2 regions of the Micromonospora humidisoli genome follow, and region 1 is predicted to be linked to the other one. Evidence: riboswitches for the same ligand, from Rfam matches in the RefSeq annotation. Region 1 holds a riboswitch; the other holds the start of a gene.
The links. A riboswitch is a leader RNA that binds a small molecule or an ion and turns the genes downstream of it on or off. The one in region 1 is predicted to bind thiamine pyrophosphate.
Positions count from the first base shown of each region.

Region 1 (15,729 bases):
GCCCGGCGGTGTACGCGAGCCGCCCGGCCCGTACGCCGTACCGCATGGCGGTGGCCATCGCCGTCGGGTCGGCGGCCCGGGTGACGGCGCTGGCCAGCAGCACCCCGTCGCAGCCCAGTTCCATGGCGAGCGCCGCGTCGGAGGCGGTGCCGATCCCGGCGTCGAGGATCACCGGCACGTCGACGCTCTGCCGGATCAGCCGGATGTGGTGCGGGTTGGTGATGCCCAGTCCGGAACCGATCGGCGCACCCGCCGGCATCACCGCCGCGCAGCCGACGTCGGCCAGCCGGCGGGCCAGCACCGGGTCGTCGGAGGTGTACGGCAGCACGACGAACCCGTCGGCGATGAGTTCCTCGGCGGCCCGCAGCAGCTCCACCCCGTCCGGGAGCAGGGTGCGTTCGTCGCCGATCACCTCCAGCTTCACCCAGTCGGTGTCGAACGCCTCCCGGGCCAGCCGGGCGACCTTGACCGCCTCGGCGGCGGTGTAGCAGCCGGCGGTGTTGGGCAGCAGCCGCACCGCGCACCTGTCGAGCAGGTCGAGCAGGCCACCTGCGGTGCCGGGGGCGGTGTCGACCCGACGCAGGGCGAGGGTGACCAGTCCGGTGCCGGAGGCCCGGACCGCCTGTTCCAGCACGTGCAGGTTGGCCGCGCCGCCGGTGCCGAGGATGAGCCGGGAGGGCAAAGTCTGTCCGGCGATGGTGAGGGGCATCCCGGTCACCCGCCCTGGGCGGCGCTGAGCACCTCGACCCGGTCGCCGTCGCGCAGCACGGTCGCCGGCCAGCCGCCCCGGGGGACCACCTCGCCGTTGACCGCGACGGCGATTCCGCGCCGCTGCCCGGTGACCGTGGCGACCAGGTCCGCGACGGTCGTGCCGCCGGCCAGCTCGCGTCCGACACCGTTGACGATCAGTCGCACGTTGTCCTCCTCAGTGGAACCGGTCGGCGGTGAAGGGGGTGAGTAGCGGGTCCGGCCGACCGGTGACGATCAGATCGGTGATCAGGTCGGCGGTGACCGGGGTGAGCACGATGCCGTGCCGGTGGTGGCCGGTGGCGGCGAGCACGCCGGGTCGGTCGGGCAGCGGCCCGAGGATCGGCGCGTTGTCCGGGGTGCCGGGGCGCAGCCCGGCGGTCGCCTCGGTCAGCGCGTACTCGGCGAGTTCGGGGACGAGGTCGACGGCGGCGCGGAGCAGGCGCAGCACCGCCCCGGCGGTCACCTCGGTGTCGGTGCGTTCCTCGACGGTCGCCCCGAGCACCACCTCGCCGTCGTCGCGGGGGACGAGGTAGACCGGCTCGCCGTCGGCGTACCCCCGGATGACGTGCCGGAAGCCGGGCGGGCGGTGGTCGGGCGCGCGTAGCCGCAGCACCTGGCCCTTGACCGGGCGGACCGGCAGCCCGGTCAGCGCGGCGGCGCCGCAGCCGGCGGCGACCACGACGACCGGCGAGTCGAGGTCGGCCAGTCGGGTCACCGCGCCGGGCAGCAGGGTCGCCCCGGCCCGTTCGGCGGCGACCCGCAGCGCGTCGACCAGCCGGCGCGGGTCGACCTGGTGGTCGCCGGGGGCGACCGCGCCGCCGCGCAGCCGGGGGGTCAGCGCCGGTTCGCGTTCCCGCAGCTGCGACGGCCGCAGCGCGCTGATCGGCAGCCCCAACCCCTGCTGGTACGACCAGAGCCGGCGCGCCTCGGCCAGGTCGTCCCCGGTCAGCCCGACGACGAGGGTGCCGTCGGTGCGGTACCCGAACTCCGTTCCGGTGGCTTCGGCCAGCTCGGCGGCGAAGCCCGGCCAGCGGGCGGCGGACTCGGTGAGCAGCCCGGTCAGCTCCCGTTCCCCGAAGTACGCCTCGGCGACGGGGGCGAGCATCCCGGCGGCGACCCGGGACGCGCCGGAGCCGGGGGCCGGGTCGTGCACGGCCACCCGCAGGCCCCGGGTGGCGCAGCGCCAGGCGATCGCCAACCCGACCGGCCCCGCGCCCACGACGGCGACGTCGGGCCGGGTCAGCACGTCAGCGCCGCGATCAGTTCGGCGGTGACCCGGCCGGGGTCGGCGGCGGTGGACAGCGCCCCGACGACCGCCACCCCGTACGCCCCGGCGGCCCGCAGCGCCGGAACCGTGGCGACGGTGATCCCGCCGATGGCGATCACCGGCACGTCGACTGCCGTGACGACGGCGCGGACCCCGGCCGGGCCGATCGGGTCGGGCAGGCCGGTCTTGGTGGCGGTCGGGTGGCACGGGCCGACGCCCAGGTAGCTGGCTCCGGCGGCGACCGCCCGGGCGGCGGCGTCCGGTTCCCGGGCGGTCGCGCCGAGCACGGCGTCGGGGCCGAGGACCCGGCGGGCCGCCGCGACGGGCAGGTCGTCCGCGCCGACGTGGCCGCCGTGGGCGTCCACCGCGAGGGCGACGTGCAGCCGGTCGTTGACCAGGCAGGTCGCCCCGTACGGCACGCAGAGCGCGCGCACCCGTCGGGCCAGGTCGTAGGCCTGCCGGTCGGTGGTGTCGTCGTCGACCCGGACCTGGACGACCAGGTCGGCGCGGGCCACCGGCAGGGCGGCCCGCACGACGGCGAGCGGGTCGCACCCGGGGCGGGTGTCGGTGATCAGATGCAGTCGGCCGAGGGACGGCACGGCAACTCTCCTCCCTGCGCCGGCATTACCCGGATCAGGTTCGACGGTCGGGGGCTCTCAGCCCCCCTCTCAGCCCGGTGCACCGGGCTCCCGTGGGTCACGTGTCTGTGACCGTACGACAGATCCGCTGATCCGCCAAGGGGTGTTAGATTGATCCATGACCATCGATGCGTACGGTTGTGGGCTTGTATCCACATAAGCCGGAAAAGCGAGTCGCCGATACCGAATCGTTACATGCTCATGCCTTGCCGGAAACCAATCCAGCGGCGCTAATTTGTTCAACCGATCGACATTATTCCGGTGCGGAGCCTCGGCGTGGCCCGCACCTGATCGCCACTGGTGCGGACCTCGGCGGGCCCACACCGATCCGACCGGGGACGGTCTGCGGCGAGTCGTCCCCATGCCCCCACCACTGTCCAGCACGGACAAAAGGAGCATGGAGTGTCTCCATCCCGCCATCGCCGCGCACGTCGCGGCCCACTGGGTGCCGGTCTACTGGCCCTCTCCCTACTTGCCGGCGGCCTGATCGGCGGCACCGCCGCCCAGGCCGCTCCCGCCGCGGCGGCCCTGCCACAGGCCGCACCGGCACCGGCGGCAGCCGCCGCCGAACCCTTCTCGGTCCTGGTCTTCTCCAAGACCGCCGGATTCCGGCACGACGCCATCCCGGCCGGCATCGCCGCGATCCAGAAGCTCGGCACCGAGAACGGCTTCACCGTCGACACCACCGAGGACGGAGCCGCCTTCAACGACACCAACCTGGCCAAGTACCAGGCGGTGATCTGGCTCTCCACCACCGGTGACGTGCTCGACGCCACCCAGCAGGCCGCGTTCGAGCGCTACATCAAGGCCGGCGGCGGCTACGCGGGCGTGCACGCCGCCTCCGACACCGAGTACGACTGGGCCTGGTACGGCAACCTGGTCGGCGCGTACTTCTCCGGCCACCCGGCCAACCAGCAGGCCACCGTCAAGGTCGAGGACCCCGCGCACCCGTCGACCGCCGACCTGCCGGACCGCTGGTCCCGGTTCGACGAGTGGTACAACTTCCGCACCAACCCGCGCTCCAAGGTGCACGTGCTGGCCAGCCTGGACGAGAAGTCCTACAGCCCGGGTGCCGGCGCGATGGGTGCCGACCACCCCACCGCCTGGTGCCAGGACTACGACGGCGGTCGCTCCTGGTACACCGGCGGCGGCCACACCCAGGCGTCGTACACCGAGCCGGAGTTCCTCAGCCACCTGCTCGGCGGCATCCGCACCGCGGCCGGGGTCGAGAACGCCGACTGCGGCGCCACCAAGACCGCGAACTTCGAGAAGGTCACCCTCGACAGCAACACCAACAACCCGATGGAGCTGGACATCGCTCCCGACGGCCGGGTGTTCTACGCCGAGCGCGACGGCCGGGTGCAGATCGTGAAGCCGGACACCGGCAACACGGTCACCGCGACCCGGCTGGACGTGTTCACCGGCAACGAGGACGGCCTGCTCGGGTTACGCCTCGACCCGGACTTCACCACCAACAAGTGGATCTACCTGTACTACGCACCGGCCGGTGGCGCCCCGCGCAACTACCTGTCCCGGTTCACCGTCAACGGTGACACCATCGACAAGGCCACCGAGAAGGTCGTGCTCCAGGTCGACACCCAGCGCAACACCTGCTGCCACGCCGGCGGCAGCATGACCTTCGACTCGCAGGGCAACCTCTACCTGGCCACCGGCGACAACACCAACCCGTTCGAGTCCAGCGCCTTCACCCCGATCGACGAGCGGGCCGGCCGGCAGGACTACGACGCGCAGCGCAGCGCCGGCAACACCAACGACCTGCGCGGCAAGGTGATCCGGATCCACCCGGAGGACGACGGCACCTACACCGTCCCGGCGGGCAACCTGTTCGCCCCGGGCACCGCGAAGACCCGTCCCGAGATCTTCGGCATGGGCTTCCGTAACCCGTTCCGGATCGGCGTCGACCAGAAGACCGACACCCTCTACGTCGCCGACTACGGGCCGGACGCCTCCGCGGCCAACCCGAACCGGGGCCCCGAGGGTCTGGTGGAGTGGAACATCGTCGCCACGGCCGGCAACTACGGCTGGCCGTACTGCACCGGCAACAACAAGGCGTACAACGACTACACCTTCCCGTCCGGGCCGAGCGGGGCGAAGTTCGACTGCGCCGCGCCGGTCAACGACTCGCCCAACAACACCGGCCTGACCAACCTGCCGCCGGCCATCGCGGCGACGGTGGACTACGGCTACGCCGGCGACCCGCGCTTCCCCGAGATCGGCGGCGGCGGCGCCCCGATGGGCGGCCCGGTCTACCGCTACGACGCCGACAGCACGTCGAGCCGCAAGTGGCCGGCGTACTACGACGGCAAGGCGCTGCTCGGCGAGTGGAACCAGTCGAAGATGTACACGATGCAGGTCAGCGAGGACGGCAAGACGCTGGTCGACATCAACCAGTTGCTCACCGGCATGCCGATGATCCGCCCGATGGACTTCGAGTTCGGCCCGGACGGCGCGCTCTACATGATCGAGTGGGGCACCGGGTTCGGCGGCAACAACGACGACTCCGGGGTCTACCGGATCGACTACACCGCCGGTGACCGCGCCCCCATCGCCGAGGCCAGCGCCGACCCCACCTCCGGGGCCGCGCCGCTGACCGTGAACTTCTCCAGCGCCGGGTCCCGTGACCCGGACGGCGGCACGCTGACCTACGCGTGGAAGTTCGGTGACGGGCAGACCTCCACCGAGGCCAACCCCACCCACACCTACACCGCGGCCGGCGACTACACCGCGCAGCTCACCGTGACCAACCCCAAGGGCCGCACCGCCGTGGCGAACGTGCCGGTGACGGTCGGCAACACCGCTCCGACGGTGACCATCGAGTTCCCGCCCAGCGGCGGTTTCTTCGACTGGGGCGACCAGGTCAAGTACACGATCAAGGTGACCGACCCGGAGGACGGCACCGTCGACTGTGACCGGGTGCAGCTGCAGGTGCTGCTCGGCCACGACGAGCACGCCCACCCGCTGGAGCAGCACACCGGCTGCACCGGCACCGTGCAGACCTCGCTGGCGTCCGGGCACGGCGCGGAGGCCAACGTCTTCGCGGTCTTCGAGGCCACCTACACCGACGACGGCGGCACCGGCGGCGCCGGCCCGCTGACCGGTCGGGCGATCGAGATCCTCCAGCCCAAGCGCAAGCAGGCCGAGTACTTCACGGCCACCGGGCGGGCCCCGGGCAGCACCGGCGGCGGTGACCCGGGCGTGCAGAAGGAGACCACCACCGACCCCGCCGGTGGCGGCCAGAACATCGGCTTCATCGAGGACGGCGACTGGTGGTCGCTCGTCCCGGCCAACCTGACCGGGGTCGAGCAGATCCGGTTCCGGGTGGCCTCCGAGGTCCAGGGCGGCCGGATCGACGTGCACGCCGGTGCCGTCGACGGTCCGGTGGTGGCCACGGCCACCGTGCCGGGCACGGGCGGCTGGCAGCAGTTCGTCGACGTGACCGCGCCGGTGACGGCCGGTGCGGAGGGCGCGCTGTACTTCGTCGCCAAGGACCCGGCCGGTGGCGCGGGTTCGCTGTTCAACGTCAACTGGATGGACTTCATCGGACGGGGCGTCACCGACAACGCGCCGCCGCAGGTGACGGCCACCGCCACCCCGGCGACCGGCACCGCGCCGGTCACCGTGACCTTCACCGGCACGGCCACCGACACCGAGGGTGACACCCCGCTGACGTACGCCTGGGACTTCGGTGACGGTGGGACGGCGACGACCCTGAACGCCACCCACACCTACACCACCCCGGGCACCTTCACCGCCACCCTGACGGTGACGGACAGCCGGGGCGCGAAGTCCTACGCCACCGTCCCGGTCAAGGTGGACGCGCCGACCAACTCGTGCCTCGGCGCGCGGTCGGACGAGTTCACCGGCAACAGCCTGAACAAGGACCGCTGGTCGGTGGTCCGGGAGAACCAGCTCTACTCGGTCTCCGGCGGGGCGCTGCGACTGCCCACCGCCTCCGGTGACCTGTACGGCTCCCGGAACGACGCGACCAACCTGGTGCTCCAGCCCGCACCCAGCGGGGCCTGGCAGGCCACCACGAAGGTCACCGTGCCCGTCACCGCCGACTACCAGCAGGCCGGCCTGCTGATCTACGGCGACGACGACAACTACGCCAAGGTGGACCTGCTCTACGGCGGTTCGCGCAAGGTGGAGTTCATCCGGGAGACCGCCGGTACGCCGCGTAACGACTCGGCGGACGCCGTGGCCGCCCCGGCCGGTGACACCATCTGGCTGCGGCTGATCAGCGACGGGACCAACCTGACCGCGCAGTTCTCGACCGACGGCACCACGTTCACCCCGGTCGGCCGGTCCGCCGCGCTGGCCGGCATCACCAACCCGCGGATCGGTCTGCTCGCCCTCAACGGCGCCACCACCGCCCCGGTGGTGGACGCGGTGTTCGACTCGTTCGTGGTCTCGCCGGACGCCCCGGCCGGCCCGGTGGACCCGTCGGACGAGTTCACCGGCACCACGCTGGACAAGTGCCGGTGGAACGCGGTGCTCCGGGAGGACCCGGCCGCCTACCGGGTGGCCGACGGCGCGCTGAAGATCGACGTGCCGAAGGGTGACATCTACGGCACCAGCAACACCGGGCCGACGAACTTCATCCTCCAGACCGCGCCGAGCGGCGACTGGACCCTGGAGACGAAGGTCGACGGCAGCGCGCTGGCCGAGCAGTACCAGCAGGCCGGTCTGATCGTCCACGCCGACGACGACAACTACGTCAAGTTCGACTTCATCGTGGACAACCAGGCAGGTCAGACCCCGTCGCGGCGGATCGAGTTCCGTGGCGAGGTCGCCGGGGTGACGCAGAACCCGCAGCCGCAGGTCTCCAACCTGACCTCGGCGGTGTGGTACCTGCGGCTGGCCCGCGCCGGTGACACCTTCACCGCGTCGTACTCGGCCGACGGGCAGGAGTGGACGACGTTCGAGACGCTGACGAACACCGCCGTCGGGGCCACCCCGAAGGTCGGTCTGTTCACCCTCGGCGCGAACGCGGCCACCTCCAAGACGGCCTCGTTCGACTACTTCCGGCTCTCCACCAAGGCGGCCGACACGACCGCCCCGGTGACCACGGCCACCGTCTCCGGCACCCCGACCGAGGGCTGGTACACCGGCCCGGTCACGGTGACGCTGGCGGCGGCCGACGAGGCTGGCGGTAGCGGGGTGGCGAGCACCGAGTACCAGCTCGACGGGGCCACCACCTGGACCGCGTACACCGAGCCGGTGCAGGTCACCGGGGACGGCACGCACGAGGTGCGGTTCCGGTCGACGGACGCGGCAGGCAACGTGGAGGCGACGAAGAAGGTCGCCGTGAAGATCGACGCCACCGCGCCGGTCAGCTCGGCGTCGTTCGCCCCGGCCAACGACGACGGCTGGCACAACGGCACCGTCCCGGTGGTGATCACCTCCACCGACGCCGGTTCCGGGGTGAAGAAGCTGGAGTGGTCGCTCGACGGCGGTGCCTGGACGGCGTACACCACGCCGGTCGAGGTGACCGGGGACGGCACGCACGAGCTGCTGTACCGGGCCACCGACGCCGCCGGCAACGTCGAGGCGCTCAAGTCGGCGGTCGTGAAGATCGACGGCACCAAGCCGACGCTGCTGGTCTCCGGCATCGCCGACGGCCAGCTCTACGGTGACAGCCAGGACGTCCGGATCTCGTGGCAGGCGGTCGACCCGACCTCCGGCATCAAGACGACCTCCGGCGTGCTGGACGGCCGGGCGTACGCCAGCGGCACCCTGCAGGCGCTGTACGAGCTGCCGCTCGGCCTGCACGAGCTGACGGTGACCGCGACCGACAAGGCGGGCAACTCCACCACCTCGACGGTCCGGTTCTTCGTCACCACCTCGTTCCGGGACATGCAGAACCTGCTGGACCGGTTCAAGGCGACCGGACGACTCACCACCAAGGCGCACCGCCAGCTGTCCAACAAGCTGGACGCGGTGCGGGAGTCCGAGGCGGCGGGCAACGACAAGCGGGCGGTGCAGCAGTTGACCGCCTTCAAGGCGTTGGCCACCGACACCGCCGTGGTCACCGACACCGACGTCCGGGACGTGCTGGTCCGGGACGCCGACGCCATGATCGTCCGGCTCGGTGGCGCGGCCACCAAGGCCGGCGTCAAGGCGAACGACAACAAGTCGGTCGACGGGGCCGGCCGGCTCGGTGCCGACCCCACCCGGATCGCCGAGGGCGGTTCGCTGTAAGGAGCACCACGGGGCCGCTCCCACCGTCGACACCGACGGTGGGAGCGGCCCCCTCCATATCGGAAGGAGGCGTCGATGCGAAGCTTGAGAGCCCTTGCCGCGCTGGTCGTGGCGGTCCTGGTGGCCCTGCCTGCGGGCCCGGCGGCGGCGCACGGCGGGAAAATCAAGCTGACCGTGGCCGGTGACGGTGCCGGCGGGGTCACCGTGATGGCCGTGTACGCCGACGGGCACCGGCTGGACCAGCTGGTCCGGCTCACCCTGACCGCTGAGGGCGAGGGTGGCCGGACGGCGGGTCCGGTGCAGATCGAGCCGGCCGGGGAGGGTCAGGGCTTCTACAGCAGCGGCCCGCTGCTCTCCCCCGGCGACTGGCGGGTGACGGTCAGCGCCCCCGCCCCGTACCAGAGCACGGCGACGGCGCAGGTGCAGGCCCGGGTGGCCCAGTCGCCGTCACCGGTCGCCATTGAACGCCCGGCGGACCGGACCGATCCGGCCGGGGTGCGGTGGTGGCCGTGGCTGGCCGGCGGACTCGTGGTGGTCGTCGCCGCGGCGGCGCTGCTGTGGCGTCGTCGCCGGGTCGACCTCGGACCCGGGGACCAGCCGGCCGGTCTGGGCGGCTGACGCCCCGGCACCGGTTCCCGCCACCCACCGACGACCGATCGGCCCCGGACACCCACCGGTGTCCGGGGCCGAAGCGTCGGCCCTGCCAGGCCGGAACTCGTCCGGGCAGGTCAGCCTCCGACCGGCCCGGACCCGCCTCCCCGCCCGACCGTCGGCTCAGAGCAGGGCGTCCAGGGCGTCGAGGTCGTCGTCGGTGGGCTGCCAGGTGCCGGCGGCGGCGTTCGCCCGGACCTGCTCGGCGGTGGTGGCGCCGGCGATGACCGAGGCCACCGCCGGTCGGGCGGCCAGCCCACCGATGGCCACCTGGAGCAGCGTGAGACCCCGCTGCGCAGCGAACGTCTCCAGCGCCTCGATGGTGTCCCAGCGGGCGGCGGCGAGCCGCTCGGCGTACCGGCCGCCACCGGCGAGGCGGCTGCCGGCGGGTGGGGCGGTGTCCCGCCGGTACTTGCCGGTGAGCAGCCCGTTGGCCAGCGGGAAGAATGGCAGCAGGCCCAGGCCGAACCGCTCGCAGGCCGGAATGATCTCGACCTCGGCGTCCCGGTGGAGCAGGTTGTAGTGGTTCTGCGCGCTGACGAACCGGGTCAGCCCCCGGGTCTTCGCCGTCCAGTCCGCGTCGGCGATCTGCCAGCCGGAGAAGTTGGAGTTGCCCAGGTAGCGCACCTTGCCGGCGCGGACCAGGTCGTCCAGCGCGGCGAGCGTCTCGTCGACCGGAGTGTCCGGGTCGGGTTCGTGCAGTTGGTAGAGGTCGATGTGGTCGGTGTCGAGCCGGCGCAGCGACGCCTCGACGGCCCGCACCACGTACCGCCGGGAGCCGCGAACCCCGAAGTCGCGGCCGTTGCGACCGCCCATCGACATGCCGAACTTGGTGGCCAGCACCACGTCGTCCCGCCGGCCCTTGAGGGCCTGCCCGAGCAGTTCCTCCGAGCCGCCCGGCGGCTCGCCGTAGATGTCGGCGGTGTCGAAGAAGGTGATCCCGGCGTCGAGCGCGGCGTCGACCACCGCCCGGGTGCCGTCGATGTCGAGCTTGCGGCCGAAGTTGTTGCAGCCGACGCCGACCACGGACACCACGAGCCCGGAGTCGCCCAGCCTGCGGTAGGTCATCTCAGTCACGAGATCCACCCTATGCCGGCCGGACCGGCCCCGACCGGCGACGACCACGCCCGGTGACCGGTCGTGGTCGTCGCCTCACGTTCCGCGTAGGCGGCTCAGCCCACGTCCCAGACCGGCTCCGGGGTCTCCACCACGTCACCGTCGCCCCGGAACAGCACGAACCTGTCGAACGACCGGGTGAACCAGCGGTCGTGGGTGACCGCCACGACCGTACCGGCGAACGCCGCCATTCCCGCCTCCAACGCCTCCGCCGAGGCCAGGTCGAGGTTGTCGGTCGGCTCGTCCAGCAGCAGCAGGGTCGCCCCGGACAGCTCCAGCAGCAGCACCAGGAACCGGGCCTGCTGGCCGCCGGAGAGGGTGCCGAAGCGTTGGTCACCCTGGGCGGCCAGCTCGTAGCGGCTCAGCGCCGCCATCGCCGCGTGCCGGTCCATCCCGTCCCGGTGCTCGTCACCGCGCCACAGCACCTCGACCAGGGTCTTCGCCATCAGCTCCGGCCGGTCGTGGGTCTGCGAGAAGTGCCCCGGGCGCACCCGCGCACCCAGCCGGACCACCCCGCCGTGCGCCACCGGGGCCAGCGCGGCGGCCCCGTCCACCGGGCCGTTGGCCGGGTCGGGGTCGGTGCCGCCCCGGGCCAGCAGGCGCAGGAAGTGCGACTTGCCGGTGCCGTTGGCCCCGAGCACCGCCACCCGGTCGCCGTACCACAGCTCCAGGTCGAAGGGGTAGGTCAGGCCGTCCAGCTCCAGCTGCTCGCAGATCACCGCGCGCTTGCCGGTCCGTCCGCCGGCCAGCCGCATCCGGATGTCCTGGTCCTTCGGTGGTACGGGCGGCGGCCCGGCCTCCTCGAACTTGCGCAGCCGGGTCTGTGCCGCCTGGTAGCGGGAGGCGAGCCCGTCGTTGTACGCGGCCTTCTGCTTGTACATCAGCATCAGCTCACGCAGCTTCTGGTGCTCCTCGTCCCAGCGGCGGCGCAGCTCGTCGAGGCGGGCGTGCCGGGCCGTGCGGGCCTCGTGCCAGCTGGCGAAGCCCCCCGGGTGCACCCAGGCGCTACCCCCTTCGACGGCGACCACCCGGTCGGCGGTGTGCGCGAGCAGTTCCCGGTCGTGCGAGACGTACAGCACCGACTTGGTGGACTCGCGCAGCCGCTGCTCCAGCCAGCGTTTGCCCGGTACGTCGAGGAAGTTGTCCGGCTCGTCGAGCAACAGCACCTCGTCGGGGCCACGCAGCAGCAGCTCCAGGGCGAAGCGCTTCTGCTGCCCGCCGGACAGGGTGCGCACCGGCCGGTCCCGGGAGGCGTCCCAGGGCAGGTCGAGCACGGTGGTGGTGACGGTGTCGAAGAGCACCTCGGCGTCGTACCCGCCGGCCTCGCCCCAGGCGGCCAGCGCGTCGGCGTACGCCAGTTGGGCCTTGCCGGCGACGGTGCTGTACTTGCCGCGCAGCTCGGCGTCGCGCATGGCCCGTTCGGTGTCGGCGAGCCGGCGGCCGGCCGCGCGCAACGCCGGTGGGGCCAGCGACAGGGCCAGGTCGGCGAGCGTCGACTCGTCGCCGATCATGCCGATGAACTGCCGCATCACGCCGAGCCCACCGGAGCGGGCGATTGCGCCGGTACGCACCGGCAGGTCACCGGCGACCATCCGGAGCAGCGTCGTCTTGCCGGCGCCGTTCGGCCCGACCAGGGCGACCTTGGCCCCCTCACCGACCCGGAACGACACGTCGGCGAAGAGTTCCCGACCGTCCGGGAGGATGTGCCCGACCGCTGCCACGTCCACGTATCCCACGCCGGCATCCTGCCCGAGGCGCGGGGGCGGGCGACACCGGATTACCTGGTGACCCGCAGCACCCGGTAGCCCTTCTGGCTGGCCTGCCGGGTCACCGCGAACCCCTCGTCGAGCAGCCAGCGGTGCAGCGAGTCGCCGCCCAGGTGCCGGGCCACCACCAGCCAGCCGACGCCGTCCGGGGCGAGCCGGGGCAGCCAGCGGCGCAGCAGGGCGTGCAGTTCGGGCTTGCCGATGTGGATCGGCGGGTTGGACCAGACCTGGGTGAAGGTGACGTCGGTCGGCACCTCGTCCGGGGCGACGGCGTGGATCCGGTCGGCGGCGTCGAGGCGGACGGCGTTCGCGGCGGTCAGCGCGCGGGCCCGCTCGTTGACGTCGACCGCCCAGACGGTGGCGGTCGGTGCGAGGTCGGCCAGCACGCAGCTGATCGGACCGAATCCGGAGCCGATGTCGAGCAGGTGGCCACCGGTGGCGGCGGTCGGCAGCTCGGCCTTGCGCAGCAGGACGGCGGTGCCGGGGTCGAGCCGGGTGGCGGAGAAGACCCCGCTTGCGGAGGCGAGTGTGTAGTCGCGCCCGGCGACGTGGAACTCGACCTCGCGGGGCTGGGCCGGGGCGCTGGGCTCCGGGGTGAAGTAGTGGTCGCCGGTCACCGGGGCATTGTTCCACCGGCCCGTAGCGGTCCCGTCGTCGGCGGTCGGTGTGCCCGGCGGCACGCCGGGGTGGACGGCCCGGGGCATCCGACGCGCCGCGCAGTATTTCCTGATTTTATCCCCTAAAGGGGCAATGGACCCTACTCTGGGCGACATGGTATATCGGTACGAGTCCGCTGAGGACGCGTTTGAGGAGAACCCGCGGCCCGGGGCGGACCTGCCGCTGTTCCAACCCGGCCCGACCGCACCGGCCGGTCCCTCCCCGTCCCGCTTCCCGGCACCCTCCCTGCCCCGGACCAGCCGGCCGGCACCGCCGGAGGCCGATCCCGTCCCGATCCGCTCCGCCGTCCAGGTACCCGCCCCGACGCCCACGCCACAGCGGTCCCGGTCCCGCCGCTCCGGTGACGCCCGGGGCGGCCGGCTCTGGCAGATCGCCGTCGGCGGGGCGGCGGTGCTGATGCTGCTCGGCCTCTGCGGCATCGGCGGGGCCCTGCTGCTCATCGACCGCTCCGCCACCGACGATCCGGGGCAGACCGGGGCCGCACCCACGGCGTCGGCGAGCACCGCCCCGACCGACCCGACCGCCGCCGGTCCCCTGGACACCCGGGACGTCGACAGGCAGCCGCTGACCACCAAGGAGGTCTTCCCCGACAAGACCCTGGTCGTCGGCGTCGACAGACACGAGTACCAGGTGCTCAAGACCCAGTCCGGCTCGAACTGCGCCGTGGCCGCCACCGGCGAGATCGCCGACCTGCTGGTCACCCTCGGGTGCAGCCAGGTCGTCCGGGCCACCCTGCGCTCCCCCGACGGCGACCACCTGCTCACCGCCGGCCTGCTCAACCTGACCGACCTGGCCACCGCGCAACGCGTCCGGGACCGGATCAGACCGCTGCTCGACGACCGGCGCGGCCGGTTCCGGGGGATGCCCGCCGGGGACGACACCGAGTCGGTCGCCACCGCCGCCGCCCGCGTCGCCTGGCAGGTACGCGGCCACTACGTCGCCTACTGCCTGGTCACCCGGGACGACGCCGGTGCCGTCCCGGCCGGTGACCGCACCGTCCGCGAGATCATCTACGACCTGATCGAGCTGCACCTGGACAAGGGGGTGCTGGACCGTCGCGCCGCCGGCGTCAGTGTGGACCAGCCCACCGCGAAGGCCACCGGCCCCGCGGCGACCCCGTCCGCCGGGACGAGCCGGACACCCACCGCCACCCCGCGCGGCGACGACCCGGACACCGACGAACTGCCGGGCGACTGACCACCGTCGACACGGGCCCGGCCACTCCGGCCGGGCCCGCGTCATGCCGGGCGACCCGGCTGCGGCGGCGGACCGGTCGCTACGCCGGCTCGACGGGCAGCCAGAGCTCCCGGGCCGTACCGCCGGGGTCGTCCGTCCCCGCGGACACCGCGACGATCTCCGGCCCCGGCCGCAGCCGCCACGGGTTGAAGGGGAACCACCCCGTCACGGCGGTGGCCCAGGTCTCCTGCAGGACCTGCGGATCCGGCCCCACCACCCGCAGGACCACCCAACGGCCCGCCGGGACCTCGATGACGTCCAGATCGGCCGGGACCGGCGTGCCCCGTGACACGGCGACCCCGTGCAGGTACGTCAGCTCGCTGCCCTCGTCGAAGTCCGCGTCGAGGTCGGCGCAGACCGCGAGCAGGCCGGCCGGCTCGGTGTCGCCGAGCGCCTTCAGCCGCAGGTGCTCCCGCGCCGGCAGCGCCGCGACGTGCCGCTGGATGTACGGGTTGACGCCCCGGTGGATCAGGGGAACCCGGGTGGCGTGCCCCACGAGCCGGAATGCGGGACGGCCGACGATGCGGGTTTCCATGCGTTCGTTCCCTTCGGCGCTGCGGCGGAACCTGAGCCGTCGTACCGGGCGACCCGACCCTTCGTATCGTGGCCGGCACCGGTGCGGCACACCCGACCGAAGCGGAGCGGAAAGTGTCGGGCGACCGGGCCCGGTGCCGCCCCACGATGGGCGCATGGACGACACCACACTGGTATCCCGGTTCCTTCACGACGGCTTCGTGAAGGTGGCGGGAGCCGTCGCGCCACGGGTGGCCGCGGACTGCGCGCGGCTGCTGTGGCGGGAGACCGGCTGCGACCCGGACGACCCGGCCACCTGGACGAAGCCCGTGCACTGGGTGCCCGGCATGGCGCAGGGGCCGTTCGCCGCCGCACCCAACTCCCCGTACCTGCACCACGCGTACGACCTGCTCGTCGGCGCGGGACGCTGGGAGCCGCGCTACTCACTGGGCACCTTCCCGTTGCGTTTCCCGCACCCGGACGAGCCGGACGACGCGGGCTGGCACATCGAGGGCAGCTATCTGCCGGAGGGCGCGAGCTGGTACTTCACGAACATCCGCTCCCAGGGTCGGGCCCTGCTGATGCTGTTCCTGTTCAGCGAGGTCGGTGCCGGGGACGCCCCGACCCGGATCAGGGTCGGCTCGCACCTCGACGTGCCGAAGGTGCTCCAGCGGTACGGGGAGGACGGGGCGAGCGGGCTCGACCTCGCGCCCGAACTGGTGGCGGCGTCGGACCACCGGCCGGTCGCGCTGGCCACCGGGTCCCCGGGTGACGTCTTCCTCTGCCATCCGTTCCTGGTGCACGCGGCGCAGCCGCACCACGGGACGCGGCCCCGCTTCATGGCCCAGCCGCCGCTGCTGCCGGCGGCACCGTACGAACTGGAACGGGCCGA
Region 1 is NZ_JAFEUO010000002.1:520,500-536,228, reverse strand. Features, by position in the region: gene JQN84_RS07915 (thiazole synthase) at 1-709, opposite strand, end outside; gene thiS (sulfur carrier protein ThiS) at 715-915, opposite strand; gene thiO (glycine oxidase ThiO) at 926-1,996, opposite strand; gene thiE (thiamine phosphate synthase) at 1,990-2,616, opposite strand; TPP riboswitch at 2,611-2,720, opposite strand; gene JQN84_RS07895 (ThuA domain-containing protein) at 3,058-8,877, shown strand; gene JQN84_RS07890 (hypothetical protein) at 8,953-9,495, shown strand; gene JQN84_RS07885 (aldo/keto reductase) at 9,652-10,614, opposite strand; gene JQN84_RS07880 (ABC-F family ATP-binding cassette domain-containing protein) at 10,701-12,380, opposite strand; gene JQN84_RS07875 (class I SAM-dependent methyltransferase) at 12,422-13,027, opposite strand; gene JQN84_RS07870 (hypothetical protein) at 13,182-14,285, shown strand; gene JQN84_RS07865 (GyrI-like domain-containing protein) at 14,365-14,859, opposite strand; gene JQN84_RS07860 (phytanoyl-CoA dioxygenase family protein) at 15,014-15,729, shown strand, end outside.

Region 2 (15,729 bases), on a different contig from region 1:
AGCAGGCCGCCGAGCAGCAGCGCGAGGGTGGACTTGCCGGCCCCGTTGGGCCCACGGACGGCGAGCGCCTCGCCGGCGTGTACCACCAGGTCGGTGGGGGCCAGCCGGGGTGGCAGGCCGAGCCGGTCGGCGGTGAGCAACTCCGCGCCGGGCGGGCCGGCGGCCGGCCGGGTCGCGGTGGGGTGGCCGGGCACCCACACCCCCTCGGCGGCGAGCGCGGTCCCGTGCGCGGCGAACACCGCATCCGGTGTCCCGTCGGCCCGGACCCCGCCGCCGGGGGTCAGCACCACCACCCGGTCGACCAGGGGCAGGGCGTCGGCGACCCGGTGTTCGACCAGGACCAGTGTGGTGTCGTGGTCCACCGCGCCGGCCACCGCACCGCGCACCAGCTCGGCCCCGGCCGGGTCGAGGTTGGCGGTCGGCTCGTCGAGCAGCAGCAGCCCCGGCCGCAGCGCCAGCACCCCGGCCAGGGCGAGCCGCTGCTGCTCGCCGCCGGACAGCGCCGCGGTGGGCCGGTCCCGGTGGTACGGGAAACCGACCCGGCGCAGCGCCTCGTCCACCCGGGGCCAGATCTCGTCGCCGGGCACCCCCCGGTTCTCCAGCCCGAACGCGACGTCGTCGCCGCAGCGGGCCATCACCAGCTGGGACTGCGGGTCCTGGAAGACGGTGCCGACCCGTTCGCGGGCCTTGGCCGGGTCGAGGCCGTCGATCTCGACGGTGCCCTCCTGCTCGCCGGAGTCCGCCGGCAGCAGCCCGGCCAGCGCGGCCAGCAGGGTGCTCTTGCCCGCCCCGGACGGCCCCAGCAGCAGCACCCGTTCCCCGTGGTCGATGCGCAGGTCGACCCCGCGTACCGCCCAAGCCCGCCGCCCGGCGTGCCGCCAGCCGAAGCCGACCAGCCGCACCCCGGTCACGCCGGCGACCCCTCCCCGCTCGTCACGGCAGGGTCAGACGAGCGTGCGGTCGCGGGCGGCGGGGAACCTGTCGAGCACCCCGGTCTCGGCCAGCGCCCGGGTCAGGTACCAGCCGCCGACCCCGGCGACGACGGCGGCGCTGAGCACGGTCAGCGCCGCGTACGGTAGGCGGTAGCTGGCCAGGGCGTACTCGGAGTTCCAGACGAAGAAGTCGAACAGGGCGGCGCTCAGCCCGGTCATCGCCCCGGCGAGCACCGCCACCGGCAGCCGGTACGCCCGGTAGCGGAACGCGGCGAAGGCCAACTCCGCGCCGAGACCCTGGATCAGGCCCTGCACGATGGTGATGCCGCCCCACTCCGCGCCGAGCAGCGCGGAGACGGTGGCGGCGACGGCCTCGCAGAACAGGGCCGCCCCCGGCTTGCGGATGACCAGGCCGCCGAGGACGGCCGGGACGAGCCAGACGCCGTACATCACGGCCTGGCTGGCCGGTGCGGCGGCGAACGCCGGGTCGGCGGCCTTCCAGACCAGCCCCCAGGCCCAGAAGATGACGCCGAAGGCGACGGCGATCACGGCGGCGACCACGATGTCGATGGTGCGCCACCGGTTGGTGGTGGTGTGCTGCATGTCGGTGCTCCCAGTCCAGCGATCGAACCAGGAGAAGACGCACGCCGCGCCCGGCGGCAGCCGGACGGCGGCGCGGCTGGAGGTCGACCGAACTCCCTGCGCTGGCATTACCCAGATCAGGTTCGAGGGTCTGCGGGCGGTGCCCGCACTCTCAGCGCTGTGCGCTCCCCTGTCGGATGTGAAGTTGTCTCGGCAGACGCTAGCACCGACCTGCGGCAACGGCCCAGCAGGTCATGGTTCCCGGCATTGCACGCCCGGGCGGGGGCCCGGGCCACTGGGTAGGCTGCCGATCATGCAGGTGAGCGCGCGCGGCCTGACGTTCGACGTACGGGCCGGTGGCCCCGAGGGTGGCGAGGCGGTGCTGCTGCTGCACGGCTTCCCCCAGCACGGTGGGGAGTGGGACGCGGTGACGCCCGCCCTGCACGCCGCCGGGCTGCGCACGTACGCACCCGACCAGCGGGGTTACTCGCCCGGGGCCCGTCCCGCCGAGGTGGCCGACTACCGGCTGCCGGAGCTGGTCGCCGACGCCGTGGCGGTGCTGGACGCGCTGGGCGTCGACACCGCGCACGTGGTGGGGCACGACTGGGGCGCGGTCGTCGCCTGGGCGTTGGCGGCGCGGCATCCGCAGCGGGTGCGTACCCTCACCGCGGTCTCGGTGCCGCACCCGGCCGCCTTCGGGTACGCGCTGGCCACCGACCGCCGGCAGCGGGCGCGCTCGGCGTACATGGCGTTGTTCCGCCGGGCGGGCCTGGCGGAGCGGGTGCTGCTGGCCGGGCGGGGGGTAGTGCTGCGCCGGCTGCTGTCCGGCGTCGGCGACCCGGCCCGGGTGGCCGGGTACGCCGGGCCGCTGCGGACGCCCGGCGCGTTGACCGGCGCGTTGAACTGGTACCGGGCGATGTCGGGGCGGGACCTGAAGGCGGTCGGTCCGGTGGGCGTGCCGACCAGCTACGTGTGGAGCGACCGGGACGTGGCGATCGGGCGGGCCGCCGCGCAGGCGTGCGCCCGGCACGTGTCGGGGGACTACCGGTTCGTGGTGCTGGGCGGGGTGACCCACTGGATTCCCGACGAGGCGCCGGGCCCGCTGGCCGAGGTGATCCTGGCCCGGGTGCACGGCTCGGCCTGAGGACGCGGCCGACGCGGGCCGATCGGGGTTCGTGAATCGGTTTCGGGCGATCGTGGATCGGGCACAGGCGTTGCTGCCGACGGGGGGTGCCCCCGTCGGTCGTACCGTCTCAACCGGAGGTAGCGCGTGTCGAAGGAATCCGAGAAGCAGCGATGGCAACGCAACTTCGCCGATCTGCTCCAGGAGCTGCGGGTCGCCCAGACCGGCGTGCAGATCCTCTTCGCCTTCCTGCTGACCCTGCCGTTCAGTAACGGGTTCACCCGGACCAGCGAGTTCCAGCGGGACGTCTACATCCTGGCCCTGCTGTCCGCCGCCGCGGCCACCGCGATGATCATCTCGCCGGTCGCCTTCCACCGGGCGCTGTTCCGCCAGGGCCGCAAGCCGGAACTGGTCCGCTTCGCCCACCGGATGGCCTCCGGCGGGCTGGCCTTCATGCTGGTCGCGATGGTGAGCGCGGTCCTGCTGATCGCCGACTTCGTGCTCGACACCGGCATCGCCGTGGTGCTCACGGTGATCACCGGCCTGTGGTTCCTGACCTTCTGGGTGATCCTGCCGTTCGCCAGGCGCAACTGGGGTGACGACGACATCGACGACGACGATGACGACCCGGTGGTGCTCAACGGGGACTGATCCCACCCGTGGGTGGTGGATGCGGTGGGCCGGGGGCCCGTCCGGGCCGACGGTGGCCGGGGCGGGCCCCCGGCCCGTCCGCCGGTCGGGGCCCGCGGGTCAGCGGGCGATGGCCCAGGCCAGCACGGCGGCCAGGATGAGCCCGTTGAGCAGCGCCAGCACCAGGTACGCCTGCGGCGGGATCTTGCGTCCGCGCCGGACGAAGCTGACCAGCACGCCGGCGTACGCCAGCAGCAGCACGGCGATGACGATCAGGAAGTAGAGCACCGCACCACCCTAGACGAGCCGGTTGCGGTGCCCGACGACCGAGCGCGACCACCCGCGGCCCGGTGCGGCGTCGCCCGGCGTGTCGGCCCGACCGGGCGAAGGTGGGAGAGCAGATTAATATCGAGTAACATCGATTTTTGCCTCCTCCCGTCCCGGGTGCGGCCATCGTCGCGGGGCTCGGGCGGCCGTCCAGATGGGGGCGGGCGACGCCGGCCCGGCACCGGCGACTAGGAGCAGATCATGAGAGCAGCACGGCGACGTCTCGCCGGACTGGGCGCGATCACCCTGGCGGTCCTCGCCGGCGGGGTGGCGGTCGCGGCCGGGAACGCCACCGCGGCGGCCACCGGCTGCCGGGTCGACTACAAGGTCACCAGCGAGTGGCAGGGCGGCTTCGGCGCGGACGTGACCATCACCAACCTCGGCGACCCGGTCACCGGCTGGACGCTCACCTGGGCGTTCGCCAGCGGACAACGGGTCAGCCAGGCGTGGAACGCCACCGTCACCCAGAACGGGACGGCGGTCAGCGCCACGGACGTCGGCTACAACGGCACCATCGGGACCGGGGCCGCCGTCAGCTTCGGTTTCAACGGCGCGTGGACCACCGCCAACCCGGTGCCCACCGCGTTCGCGCTCAACGGGGTCTCCTGCACCGGCGCGACCCCGACCGTCACGCCCTGCCCGCCACCGTCCACCCCGCCGACCCCGACGCCCACCCCGACCACGACCCCCACCCCGACCCGCACCCCCAGCCCGACGCCCTCGACGCAGCCGCCGGTCACCGTGTGGCTGGCCGGTGACTCCACCGTCGCCAACCCGTCGTCCAGCGGGGCCTGCCCGGTGGGCTGGGGCAACCAGTTCGGCCAGTACCTCAACGGCAACGCCACCGTGGTCAACAGCGCGGTCGGCGGGCGCAGCATCCAGACCTGGCTGTACGACCCGAACGTCACCACCACGATGAACTCGGCGGGCGAGTGCGTGGTCAACCCGCAGACGTACTCGACCCGCTGGCAGGCGATGCTCAACGCCAACGGTGGGATGAAGGCCGGTGACTACCTGTTCATCCAGTTCGGCATCAACGACGGCAGCACCACCTGCAACCGGCACGTCGGCTCGGCCCGCTACAAGGAACTGCTCGGCGTGATGGCCCGCGCGGCCCAGCAGCGCGGCGCGTACCCGATCTTCCTCACCCCGGCCGCGGCGATCACCTGCTCGGGCAGCACCGCCGTGGGCAACCGGGGCTTCCTCACCGAGACCTTCGACGCGGGCCGGGCCAACAACGTGCCCGTCATCGACCTGCACAAGCTGAGCTACACGCTCTACAACACGCTGAAGCTCTGCCCGAACAACGGCGACTACAACTCGGGCGCGGTGGGCGCGTTCTTCTGCGCCGACCACACCCACTTCGAGACGGCCGGGGCCCGGCAGATCGCCGGTGTGGTCGCCACCGCCCTGCGTAACCAGCAGCTCGGCCTCGCGGCCTACCTGCGCTGACGGTGTGCGGTCGGGCGGCCCCGGACCGGGGCCGCCCGACCGGGGTCAGGACAACGTGCAGGCGGTGCCGTTGAGGGTGAAGCCGGCGGGGCGGTTGTTCGTGCCGGTGACGTCGGCCAGGAAACCGAAGCTCGTCGTCGCGCCGGCCGCGATCGTGCCGTTCCAGGCGACGTTGGTCGCGCGGACGGTGCCGCCGCTCTGCGTGTAGCCCGCATTCCACGCCTGGCTGATCCGCTGGCCGTCGGCGAAGCTCCACTGGAGGGTCCAGCCGTCGACCGGGGCGGTGCCGGTGTTGCGGATCGTCACCTCGCCCTGGAAGCCACCCTGCCACTGCCCGGTGACCGCGTACCCGACGGCGCAGCCGGTCCCGCCGGCCGGCGGCGTGGTCACCGGCGGCGCGGTGGTGGTCGGGGGCGCGGTGGTCACCGGCGGCGTGGTGGGCGGTGCGGTGGTGGGGGTGGGCGTCGGCGTGGTGGACAGCTTCGCCGCGATGACCGGGGCGAGCCGGGCCGTGATCGCCCGGTGCCCGGCGTCGTTCGGGTGCACCGAGTCGCTGAGCCCGTCGGCCGGCAGCCAGCCGGTGGTGTCCACGTAGAACACGTTGCGGTCGCCGCCCCCGGTGACCGTGCTGACGGCGGCGGCGGTCTCCGCGGCGTACCGGCCGCTGAAGGTGCGCAGCGCGAAGATCGCCGCGCGCGGGTACTTGCCCCGCACGGTACGGATGAACGTGGCGTACTGATTCTGGAAGTCCGCGCCGCTCACCCCGTGGCTGCGGTCGTTGGTGCCCAGGTTGATCACCACGGCGTCGGCCTGGTAGCGGCTGAAGTCCCAGGCCGGGCTGTTCGCCGCGTACCCGGTGCGGAGGAACTGGCTGGCCACGCTGACGCAGCCGTCGGCGGTGGCGACCAGGCAGCCCCCGCCGTAACCGAGCTGGGTGTGTTCGGTGCCGAGCTGCTCCCCGGTCAGCCACCCGTACGCGGTCAGCGCCGTCCGCGACGAGGTGGTGCCGAGGGTGATGGAGTCGCCGACGAACTCGATCAGCTGGGGCCGGACCGCCGCCGGCAGGGTACGCGCGCCCGAGTCGAGGGTGAGCCCCTGGAACACCGCGTCCCCGGTGTACGAACCGGCGACCACCCGGTACGACACCACCAGCGTGTGGTTGCCGGCGCGCAGCGGGGTCGGGGTCAGGTTGACCGTGCCGCTGACGTTGGTCAGGTAGCGGAAGTCGGCCCCGTCGATGCTGTAGTAGAGGTCGATGGTGCTGCGCTGCCGCAGCTTGACCGTGGTGCCGGTGAACCCGGTCTTCAGGTAGGCGCCCGCCCAGTTCGGCACGTACGCGCTGCTGTTGCTGCGGTCCCAGCGGCCGACGAACGCGATGTTCGCGTCGGTGGGGGAGCCGTCACCGGTGGCGGCGCTGGCCGGGGGCAGGCCGATGAGGGTGGCGGCCAGCACCGCCACCATCCCGGCGGCTCCCGCCGCGAGGATCGACCGACTGCGGGACACGGGCATGGGGACGCTCCCTCTCCGGACCGTCCGTGCCGACGCACGCCGACGGCTTGCAGACTTAAGACATTTACCATCATCTAAGCCTGCGGGTCGGGGAGGCACAACAGGTGACGGTGCCTAGCGGCCGGCGCGCAGGCCGAGTCGGCGCAGCTCCAGGGCGGCGAGCGCATCGACGGTGGCGTCGTCGCCGTGCCGCCACGCCTGCGCCACGTCCGGGTCGATCCGGGTCAGCCGGCGCAGCGGCTGACTGGTCAGCGCGCGCAGCGCCAGCAGGTCCCGACCGGCCGGCCCGGCGGCGAGGGCCTTCGCCGACGCGGCCCGCCGCATCCAGCGCAGCCGTAGCGGCAGCCAGCCGAACAGCACCAGCCCGAGCGGGAAGACCAGCACCGCGATGCTCAACGCCAACGCGAGCTGACCGACCAGCTCCTGCTGGTCGCGGCCGGCCTCGGCCACCGCGCGGGCGGCGTCGGCGGCCTTGGTGAACGGGCCGGTCAGCTCGTCGCCGACCAGCGGCACCCGGCCCACCTTGCCGCCGGCCTCGGCCAGGTTGTCGGCGAGGCCGCCGCCGGCCCCCTCCAGCTTCCGCCCGGGTACGGCGAGCTTCTCCACCAGGTCGTACAGCCACATCGCGAAGCGGATCGCCGCGTAGACCCAGGCGACGACGAACAGGTCGGTGAGGAACTGACGGAGGGCGACCGGAAAACGGTCAGCGTAGATCTTCACGGCCGACAGCGTGCCACGACGCGGGCCGCCCGGCACCCCCCGCGCGCCCGGCGGTCGGCTCGGCGGGGGCGGACGGCCCCTCCCCGGCATGGCTGACCGCGTCGGCGACGATGTGCGCGACGTGCTCGTCGACCAGGGCGTAGGCGATCTCCCGGCCGCGCCGGGAACCCCGCACCACCCCCGCGCCGCGCAGCACCCGCAGGTGCTGGGAGACCAGCGGCTGCGGTGCGCCGAGCTGCTCGACCAGCTCGTGCACGCACCGCTCGCCCTGGGCCAGCTCGCTGACGATCGCCAGCCGGATCGGCGCGGACAGCGCCCGGAGCAGCTCGCCCGCGCCCTCGAAGGCGTCGTAGCCGTGGGTGCCGGTCACTCCGTAACGGTAACCAACACCGGTGACGGTACGCCGGTCGGCGTCACCGCAGCACCACCTCGTGCGGCTCCGGGGTGCTGGCGACGGTCGGGGTCCCCCGGCGGCGCAGCACCCGCCGGGCGGCTGCGGCCAACGCCACCACGAGGAACGACGCGATCGCCAGCAGCACCACCGAGGCGCCGGGGGCGGTGTCGGCGGTGGCCGCCACCCACACCCCCGCCCCGGCGGCGAACAGGCCGAGCGCCATGGCCGCCGTCATGGTGCTGCGGAAACCCCTGGTGACCTGCTGCGCGGTGGCCACCGGCACCACCATCAGCGCGCTGATCAGCAGGACCCCGACGGCCCGCATGGCGATGGTGACGGTGACCGCGGTGGCGACCGCCAACAGCATGTTCAACGCCCGCACGGGCAGCCCGGCGACCCGGGCGTACTCCTCGTCATGGCAGACCGCGAACAGCGCCGGGCGCAGCGCCAGCATGAGCACCGCGATGCCCGCGCCGAGCACCGCGATGGTGGTCAGGTCGGCGGGGGAGGTGGTGGTGAGCGAGCCGAACAGGTAGGCGTTGAGGTTGGCGCTGCTGGCGTCGGAGAGGCCGACCAGCATCACCCCACCGGCGATGCCGCCGTAGAACAGCAGGGCCAGCGCCAGGTCGCCGGAGGTACGGCCGCGGGCCCGGACCAGCTCGATGGTGACCGCGCCGAGGATCGCCGCGACCACCGCCACCAGCACCGGGGAACGGTTGAGCAGCAGGCCCGCCCCGACGCCGGTGAGCGCGACGTGGCCGATGCCGTCACCGATCAGGGCCAACCGCCGCTGCACCAGGTAGATGCCGAGGGCGGGGGCGGCCAGCCCGATCACCAGGGCGCCGACCAGCGCCCGCTGCATGAAGTCGTACTGGAAGAGGTCCATCGTTCAGCTGCTCCACAGCCCGGCGGGCTCCTCGGGACCGTGCGGGTGCACGTGGTCGTGGTCGGGCTCGGCGTGGTGTCCGGCCGGTTCCGGCACCGGGCCGTCGTGGCAGACGCCGCCCTGGTGCACCACCACCGCCCGGCTGATCAGCGGGCGCAGCGGCCCCAACTCGTGGGCGACCAGCAGCACGGTGCCGCCGGTGCCGACGAAGTCGTGCAGCGCCCCGGCGAACGCCTCCTGGCTGGCCGCGTCGACCCCGGCGGTCGGCTCGTCGAGCACCAGCAGCTCCGGCCCGCCGGCCAGGGCGCGGGCGATCAGGGTGCGCTGCTGCTGGCCGCCGGAGAGGGTGGCCACCGGGTCCCGGGCCCGGTCGGCGAGCCCGACCGCGCGCAGCGCCGCCTCGACCGCGGCCCGGTCGGCCCGACCGGGTGGGCGCAGCACGCCCCGGCGGGCCAGCCGACCCGAGGCCACCACTTCGGCGACGGTGGCCGGCACGCCGCTGCCGGCCCCGAGGCGCTGCGGGACGTAGCCGATCCGGTGCCACTGCCGGAACCGGCGCTGCGGGACGCCGAACAGCTCGACCGTGCCGGCGCCCAGCGGGACCAGCCCGAGCACCGCCCGGATCAGGGTGGACTTGCCGGAGCCGTTGGCCCCGAGCACCGCCACCACCTCGCCGGCGGTGACGGTCAGCGAGACGTCCCGCAGCACCGGCCGGCCGTCGTAGCCGGCGGTGGCGTGCGCGACCTGGATGACGGGAGCGGTCACGAGCACCCCAGGGCGGTGCGGAGCGTGGTCAGGTTGGTGCGCATCACCGAAAGGTAGTCCCCACCCCCGTCAGCGGAGAGCCCTTCGATCGGGTCGAGCACCGCGGTCTTCGCGCCGACCTCGGCGGCGATGGTCTCGGCGACCTTCGGACTGACCAGCGTCTCGAAGAAGATCGTGGTGGCACCGTGCTCGCGGGCCTCGCGGGCGACCTCGGCCAGCCGCTGCGGGGCGGGCTCGGTGTCCGGGGTGAGCCCGGTCAGGCCGATCTGCTCCAGCTGGTAACGCTCGGTGAGGTAGCCGAAGGCGGCGTGGCTGACCACGATCTCCCGACGCTGGCAGGTCTTCAGGCCGGCGGCGTACTCGGTGTCGAGCTTCTCCAGCTCGCCGCGCAGCGTCCGGGCCCGGCCGGTGTAGTCGGCGGCCCGGTCGGGATCGACGCTGCCGAGCCGCTCGGCGAGCTTGTCGGCGACGGTGGCCAGCCGGGTCGGGTCCAGCCAGAGATGCGGGTCCTTGCCGCCGTTCTCCTCCTCGGCGTGACCGTCCTCACCCTCGTGGTCGTGTCCGCCGGCTGTCGCGTCGCGCAGCGGCGCGACGGTCGTCACGTCGAACGCCCGGTCGGCGGCGTTCTGCGCGACGGCCTCGTCCACCGCCGGCTGGAAGCCCTTGAGGTAGAAGACCAGCTCGGCCTCGCTGACCTGGCCGACCTGGCGGGGGTTGAGTTCCAGGTCGTGTGGCTCGGCGCCCGGCTTGGCCAGGTTGGTCACGGTGACCGCGTCCCCGCCGACCCGCTCGGCGACGAACTGGAGGGGGTAGAAGGCGGCGACCACGTCCACCCGGTCCGGGTCGGCCCCGGTGCCCTCGGTCGAGCAGGCGGTGAGACCGGTCAGGGCGAGCAGGGCGGTGGCGGCGGTCAGGGCACGGAACCGGGTGCGGGCGATCATGTCGGCAACTGTCCGTGAAAACGAGAATGATTGTCAAAAACGCATGAGTGCATGTCAGAAGAGCTTGACCAGGGCCACCGCCACCAGCAGCGTCACCATCACCAACCGGATCAGCCGGGTCTGCGACGCCTGCACCGACCAGGTGACAGTCAGCAGGTAGACCAGCCCGGCGGCCAGCGCCAACAGCAGCAGACCACCGACCGGGCCGGGCGCGAAGAGCGCCACCAGCACCAGCGCGAGGGTGGCGAGGAACACCGACGTCGGGTTCGCCCGGGCCAACCGGGCCAGCACGGGGCGCTGCGTAGGCTGCATCCCACAGACTCTACGAGGAGGAACCCGGTGCTGGTCACCAACCGGTTCGTGGTCGCCGTCGAGGCGGCCGACGACTTCACCGCGAGGGCGCACGCCGCGCTGGCCGCGCTCGCCGCCCGCCCCGGCTACCGGCGCGGTGAGCTGCTGCGGGCCCTCGACGACCCCCGGCACTGGTGCCTGCTCACCGAGTGGGAGTCGGTCGGCACGTACCGGCGGGCGCTGGGCGGCTTCGACGTCAAGATCACCGCCGTGCCGCTGCTCGCCGAGTCGGTCGACGAACCCTCGGCGTACGAGACGCTGGCCGGCGCGGCCCCCGACGGCGAGGTGGTGGTGGTCGACAGTGATCGGGCCGCGAGTCCGCACCGTTGAGCCGGGGGGCACTACCCTGCTCCTATGACCGCTCCCGGCCCGGCAGCCCCACCGCCGTACCCCGCGACACCCGGCCCGGCCGGCGCACCGCCGCCCGCCGGCCCGGGGGGCCCGGGGACGCGCCTCCCGCCGGGTGACCCGGGCGTGCCCACCCCGCCGTCGGACCCGGGCGTCCCCCCGCCGCCCCAGGGTCCCGGGGTGGCCCCGCCGTTCGCCGCCCCGCCCACCGAGGGCAGCCGCAAGCGGCTCTGGCTGGGCCTCGGCGTCGGCGCGCTGGCCCTGCTGATCTGCTGCGGCGGTGGCGGTGCGGCGGCCGTCGGACTGGTGGTCAGCAACGTGCAGGCCATCGAGGAACAGGGCCAGGCGGTCACCGACGACTACTACCGTGCCCTGGTCGCCAAGGAGTACGGCAAGGCGTACGACACCCTCTGCGAGGACGCGCGGCGGCGGGAGTCCCGGGGCGAGTTCTCCCGCCGGGTCGCCGAGGAGCCGGCGGTCGCCAGCTACCGGGTGGGCGACGTCGACCCGCAGACCCTGACCGTGCCGGTCGACGTCACCTTCAGCGGCGGCGGGCGGGACACCCAGCAGGTCACCCTCGCCGCCGACCAGCAGAGCGGTGGCATGGAGGTCTGCGGGGTCAGCTGAGCCGTCAGCGGTATTCTGCTGGGCCCGGGGCGCTGCTGGTCGTACCGTTGTCCCGGGCCGTCCGGTCCCACCCGTCTTCATGGCCACGCCGACCGCCAGCCGGCGTAGGAGGAAACATGCCAGCCGACCGTATCGACGCCGTCGTCAGTCTCGCCAAGCGCCGAGGCTTCGTCTTTCCCTCCAGCGAGATCTACGGAGGCACCCGGTCGGCGTGGGACTACGGTCCGCTCGGCGTGGAGCTGAAGGAGAACGTCCGCCGGCAGTGGTGGAAGGCGATGGTCCAGCAGCGCGACGACGTCGTCGGCCTCGACTCGGCGGTCATCCTCGCCCGCAAGGTCTGGGAGGCCAGCGGCCACCTCGCCGAGTTCGTCGACCCGCTGACCGAGTGCCAGTCCTGCCACAAGCGGTTCCGCGCCGACCACCTGGAGGAGGCGTACGCCGAGAAGCACGGCAAGCCGCTGACCTCGTTGCAGGAGCTGAACTGCCCCAACTGCGGCAACAAGGGCACCTTCACCGAGCCGAAGATGTTCAACGGCCTGATGAAGACCTACCTCGGCCCGGTGGAGAGCGACGAGGGCCTGCACTACCTGCGTCCGGAGACCGCCCAGGGCATCTTCGTCAACTACAACAACGTGGCGACCGCCGCCCGCAAGAAGCCGCCGTTCGGCATCGCGCAGACCGGCAAGTCGTTCCGCAACGAGATCACCCCGGGCAACTTCATCTTCCGCACCCGCGAGTTCGAGCAGATGGAGATGGAGTTCTTCGTCGAGCCCGGCTCCGACGAGCAGTGGCACGAGTACTGGTTGCAGGAGCGCTGGAACTGGTACCTCGACCTGGGCCTGTCCGAGGAGAACCTGCGCTTCTACGAGCACCCCAAGGAGAAGCTCTCCCACTACTCGAAGCGCACCGTCGACATCGAGTACCGGTTCCGGTTCGGCGGCACCGAGTTCGCCGAGCTGGAGGGCGTGGCCAACCGCACCGACTTCGACCTGGCCACGCACAGCAAGCACTCCGGTGTCGACCTGTCGTACTTCGACCAGACCCGCAACGAGCGCTGGGTGCCGTACGTCATCGAGCCGGCCGCCGGCCTGACCCGCGCGGTGCTGGCCTTCCTGCTGGAGGCGTACGACGAGGACGAGGCCCCGAACACCAAGGGCGGCGTCGACAAGCGCACCGTGATGCGGTTCGACCCCCGGCTGGCCCCGGTCAAGGTGGCGGTGCTGCCGCTGTCCCGCAACGAGGCGCTCTCGCCCAAGGCCAAGGGGCTCGCCGCCCAGCTCCGCAAGCGCTGGGTGGTGGAGTTCGACGACTCGCAGGCGATCGGCCGCCGCTACCGCCGGCAGGACGAGATCGGCACCCCGTTCTGCGTCACCGTCGACTTCGACACCCTCGACGACGATGCGGTGACCGTGCGGAACCGGGACACCATGGCCCAGGAGCGGGTCGCCCTCGACCAGGTCGAGCGCTACCTGATCGAGCGCCTGCCCGGCTGCTGACCGGCGAGCACCGCCGGACGGCCCCGCCCCCGACCGGGGGCGGGGCCGGTCCGTTCTCCGGCATCGGTGGAGAGCCCTGTCCGTCCGGTCCTTGAGCCGGTGGGTGGGTCGTGCCAGCATTCCCCGTGCTGAATGTCGACACGGGGGTGGAAATGACGCACGAGCCGCAACCTGACCATGATCATGTTCCGGAGCGCCGCCGCCTCCTGCGCCGGGCCGCCGCGGTCGCCGCGACCACGGCCGGCGCGGGTGTCGCCGCCACCGTCGGCCTGCCCGGCACCGCCCGCGCCGCCCCGGGCGACCACCTCACCATGGGTACGACCAACGACGCTGGTCCGGCGACCACCACGCTCAGCCTCGGCTACGCGGGGCTCACCCTGAGGAACACCGCAGGTGCGCCGTTGCGACTGGTACCCGGCGAGCAGGTCTACCCGCAGGTGCTGGACTCGCCGACCGGCACCGTCGCGGTGGACCCGCTCGGCGACGTGTTCGTACAGGCCGGCCGGCCCGGCGACGAGGTCAACAGTTGGCTGTGGACGAGCGAGTGGGCGACCACCTCGGTCCCGGTACGGCCGACCCGGGTGCTGGACAGCCGGGACCCGGACCTGCGCCGCACCATCGTCGCGGGCGCCTCGACGCTCGACCCGACGGGACGGCTCACCCCCGGTAACCCCATCGTGCTGAGCCTGGACCACCTGGTCCGCGACGGCTACGCCCTCAAGGGCAACGTGACAGTGGTCGGCATGACCGGTCCGGGCTTCCTGACGGCCTGGGGCAGTGGCACCAGGCCGACCGTGTCGACGGTGAACTGGTCGGCCGCCGGTCAGATCCTGTCGAACTTCCTCTTCGCCGAGCTGGGCACCCTCGGCGGGTACCGCAGCGTGCTGACGGTGCAGGTCTCCGCGCCGACCCACGTGATCGTCGACCTGACCAGCCTGCTGGTCGGCCACCCGAGCCAGGTCGTCGCGGTCGGCGGCGGTGCCGCCCCGGCGAGCGCCGCCGAGGCCGCGCCCCCGGTGGAGCCCGCCCCGGCGGCGGCCGCCCCCGGTGAGCCGGTCGTCCTCGGCCAGCGGAACAGCCCCGGCGTCACCACCGTGACCAGCGCCGCCCCGGACGGTGCCGCCACCCTGGCGCTGCGGAACCCGAACGGGGCGACGCTGGAGCTGACCCACAGCGACCTGCACGTGGCAAGCGATCTCGCCGTGGGCACCCTCGGAGTCGGCGTGTACGGGCTGGAGGTCGGCAACGGCACTTCCGTGGGGCGAATCTCGGACGCGGCGTTCAGCACGTCGAACGCGACCATGCTGGTGTCGGTCCCGCCGACCCGGCTCCTCGACACCCGCAGCGCCGCCGGCCGGGCCCGGCTGCTGGAGGGCGTCGGCCGGATCGACGGCCGGGGGCGGGTGCTGGCCGAGACACTGCTGATCGTGCACCTGCGCGACATCGTCGAGTACGGCGACGGGATGTTGGGCAACATCACCGTGGCCGACACCACCCAGGGCGGCTTCGCCACGGTGTGGGGCACCGGCAGCCTGCCCACCGCCTCCACCATCAACTGGTGGACCGCCGGCCAACTGCTCTCCAACGGGGTGATCACGCAGCTCGGCGGTTACGAGACGGTCGGCGGCGACTACTACCCGGACGTGGTCGCCATCTACCTGCAAAAGAGCGCGGCGGCGGTGATCCTCGACGCGACCGGCCTGCTGGTGCGCCATCCGGATTCCGCGGTCGTCAATGCCCCGACGTCGACCCGTACCGCCGCCGGCTCCGCCGGCCGTCGGGCCCGGGCCCGGGCGATCAGGCAGGCCGCCGAGCGCGGCGACCGGGCGGTGCGGGCCGATGCGTGACCACGGAACCGGGAAGAGGGACATGAGCGCCGACGAGACCCCGTCCACCACCCGTCGTACGGTCATCCGGGCCGGGGTGGCCCTCGGCGTCGGTGTCGGCGCGACCGCGCTGGCCGGCACGCCGGCCGACGCCGCGCCCGGTGCGCCGGTGATCGGCGGGCAGCTCAACGACGCGGGCGAGGCCGGGACGGTGCTGGTCGGTGGCTCGTCGGCGAACCCGACGCTGGCGCTGGCCGGCACCGACCCGATGCTGCGGCTGTTCCCGACGCCGGACGACGCCATCCCGGCGGAGCTGCCGACCGGCTCGCTCGCCGTCACCCCCACCGCCGAGCTGGTGGTCGGCGGTCGGGACGGTCGTCGGGCGTACGTCAACACGTCGCGCTGGTCCAACCGCATCGTCGCCGTCCCGCCGGTGCGGCTACTGGACACCCGGGCGTTGGCCAGCTATTCCGCCAACGTCCTCGCCGGTGCCGACGGGGTGGTGTCGGGCCGGTTGCAGGCGGGCCGGACGCTGTACCTGACCGTAAGTCGGGTCCCGGCGGGGTCCTACTACGCGCCGGTCGGTGCCTACCTCAACATCACGGTGGCGAACACGGTCTCCGGCGGAGTGCTCACCGCCTTTGCGGCCGGGGCCGCCAGGCCGGACACCTCCTCAGTGAACTGGTGGGGGCCGAACCAGATCCTCTCCAACCTGGTGGAGGTGCCGTTGGGTGCCCACGAGCGTGGTGCGACCGCGTTCGCCCTGCACGTCCGCGCCGCCGCCACGGTGGTGGTGGACGTCTCGGCCCTGATCCTGAGC
Region 2 is NZ_JAFEUO010000004.1:793,940-809,668, reverse strand. Features, by position in the region: gene JQN84_RS18405 (ABC transporter ATP-binding protein) at 1-911, opposite strand, end outside; gene JQN84_RS18400 (ECF transporter S component) at 945-1,535, opposite strand; TPP riboswitch at 1,611-1,716, opposite strand; gene JQN84_RS18395 (alpha/beta fold hydrolase) at 1,828-2,658, shown strand; gene JQN84_RS18390 (DUF6328 family protein) at 2,785-3,288, shown strand; gene JQN84_RS18385 (hypothetical protein) at 3,388-3,555, opposite strand; gene JQN84_RS18380 (cellulose binding domain-containing protein) at 3,796-5,046, shown strand; gene JQN84_RS18375 (cellulose binding domain-containing protein) at 5,092-6,555, opposite strand; gene JQN84_RS18370 (hypothetical protein) at 6,670-7,275, opposite strand; partial or broken gene JQN84_RS18365 (ArsR/SmtB family transcription factor) at 7,343-7,645, opposite strand; gene JQN84_RS18360 (metal ABC transporter permease) at 7,689-8,555, opposite strand; gene JQN84_RS18355 (metal ABC transporter ATP-binding protein) at 8,559-9,320, opposite strand; gene JQN84_RS18350 (metal ABC transporter substrate-binding protein) at 9,317-10,261, opposite strand; gene JQN84_RS18345 (DUF6703 family protein) at 10,316-10,573, opposite strand; gene JQN84_RS18340 (antibiotic biosynthesis monooxygenase family protein) at 10,601-10,942, shown strand; gene JQN84_RS18335 (Rv0361 family membrane protein) at 11,087-11,587, shown strand; gene JQN84_RS18330 (glycine--tRNA ligase) at 11,704-13,083, shown strand; gene JQN84_RS18325 (hypothetical protein) at 13,236-14,930, shown strand; gene JQN84_RS18320 (hypothetical protein) at 14,953-15,729, shown strand, end outside.
Region 2: another riboswitch for thiamine pyrophosphate. It lies ahead of JQN84_RS18400 (ECF transporter S component); the one in region 1 lies ahead of thiE (thiamine phosphate synthase).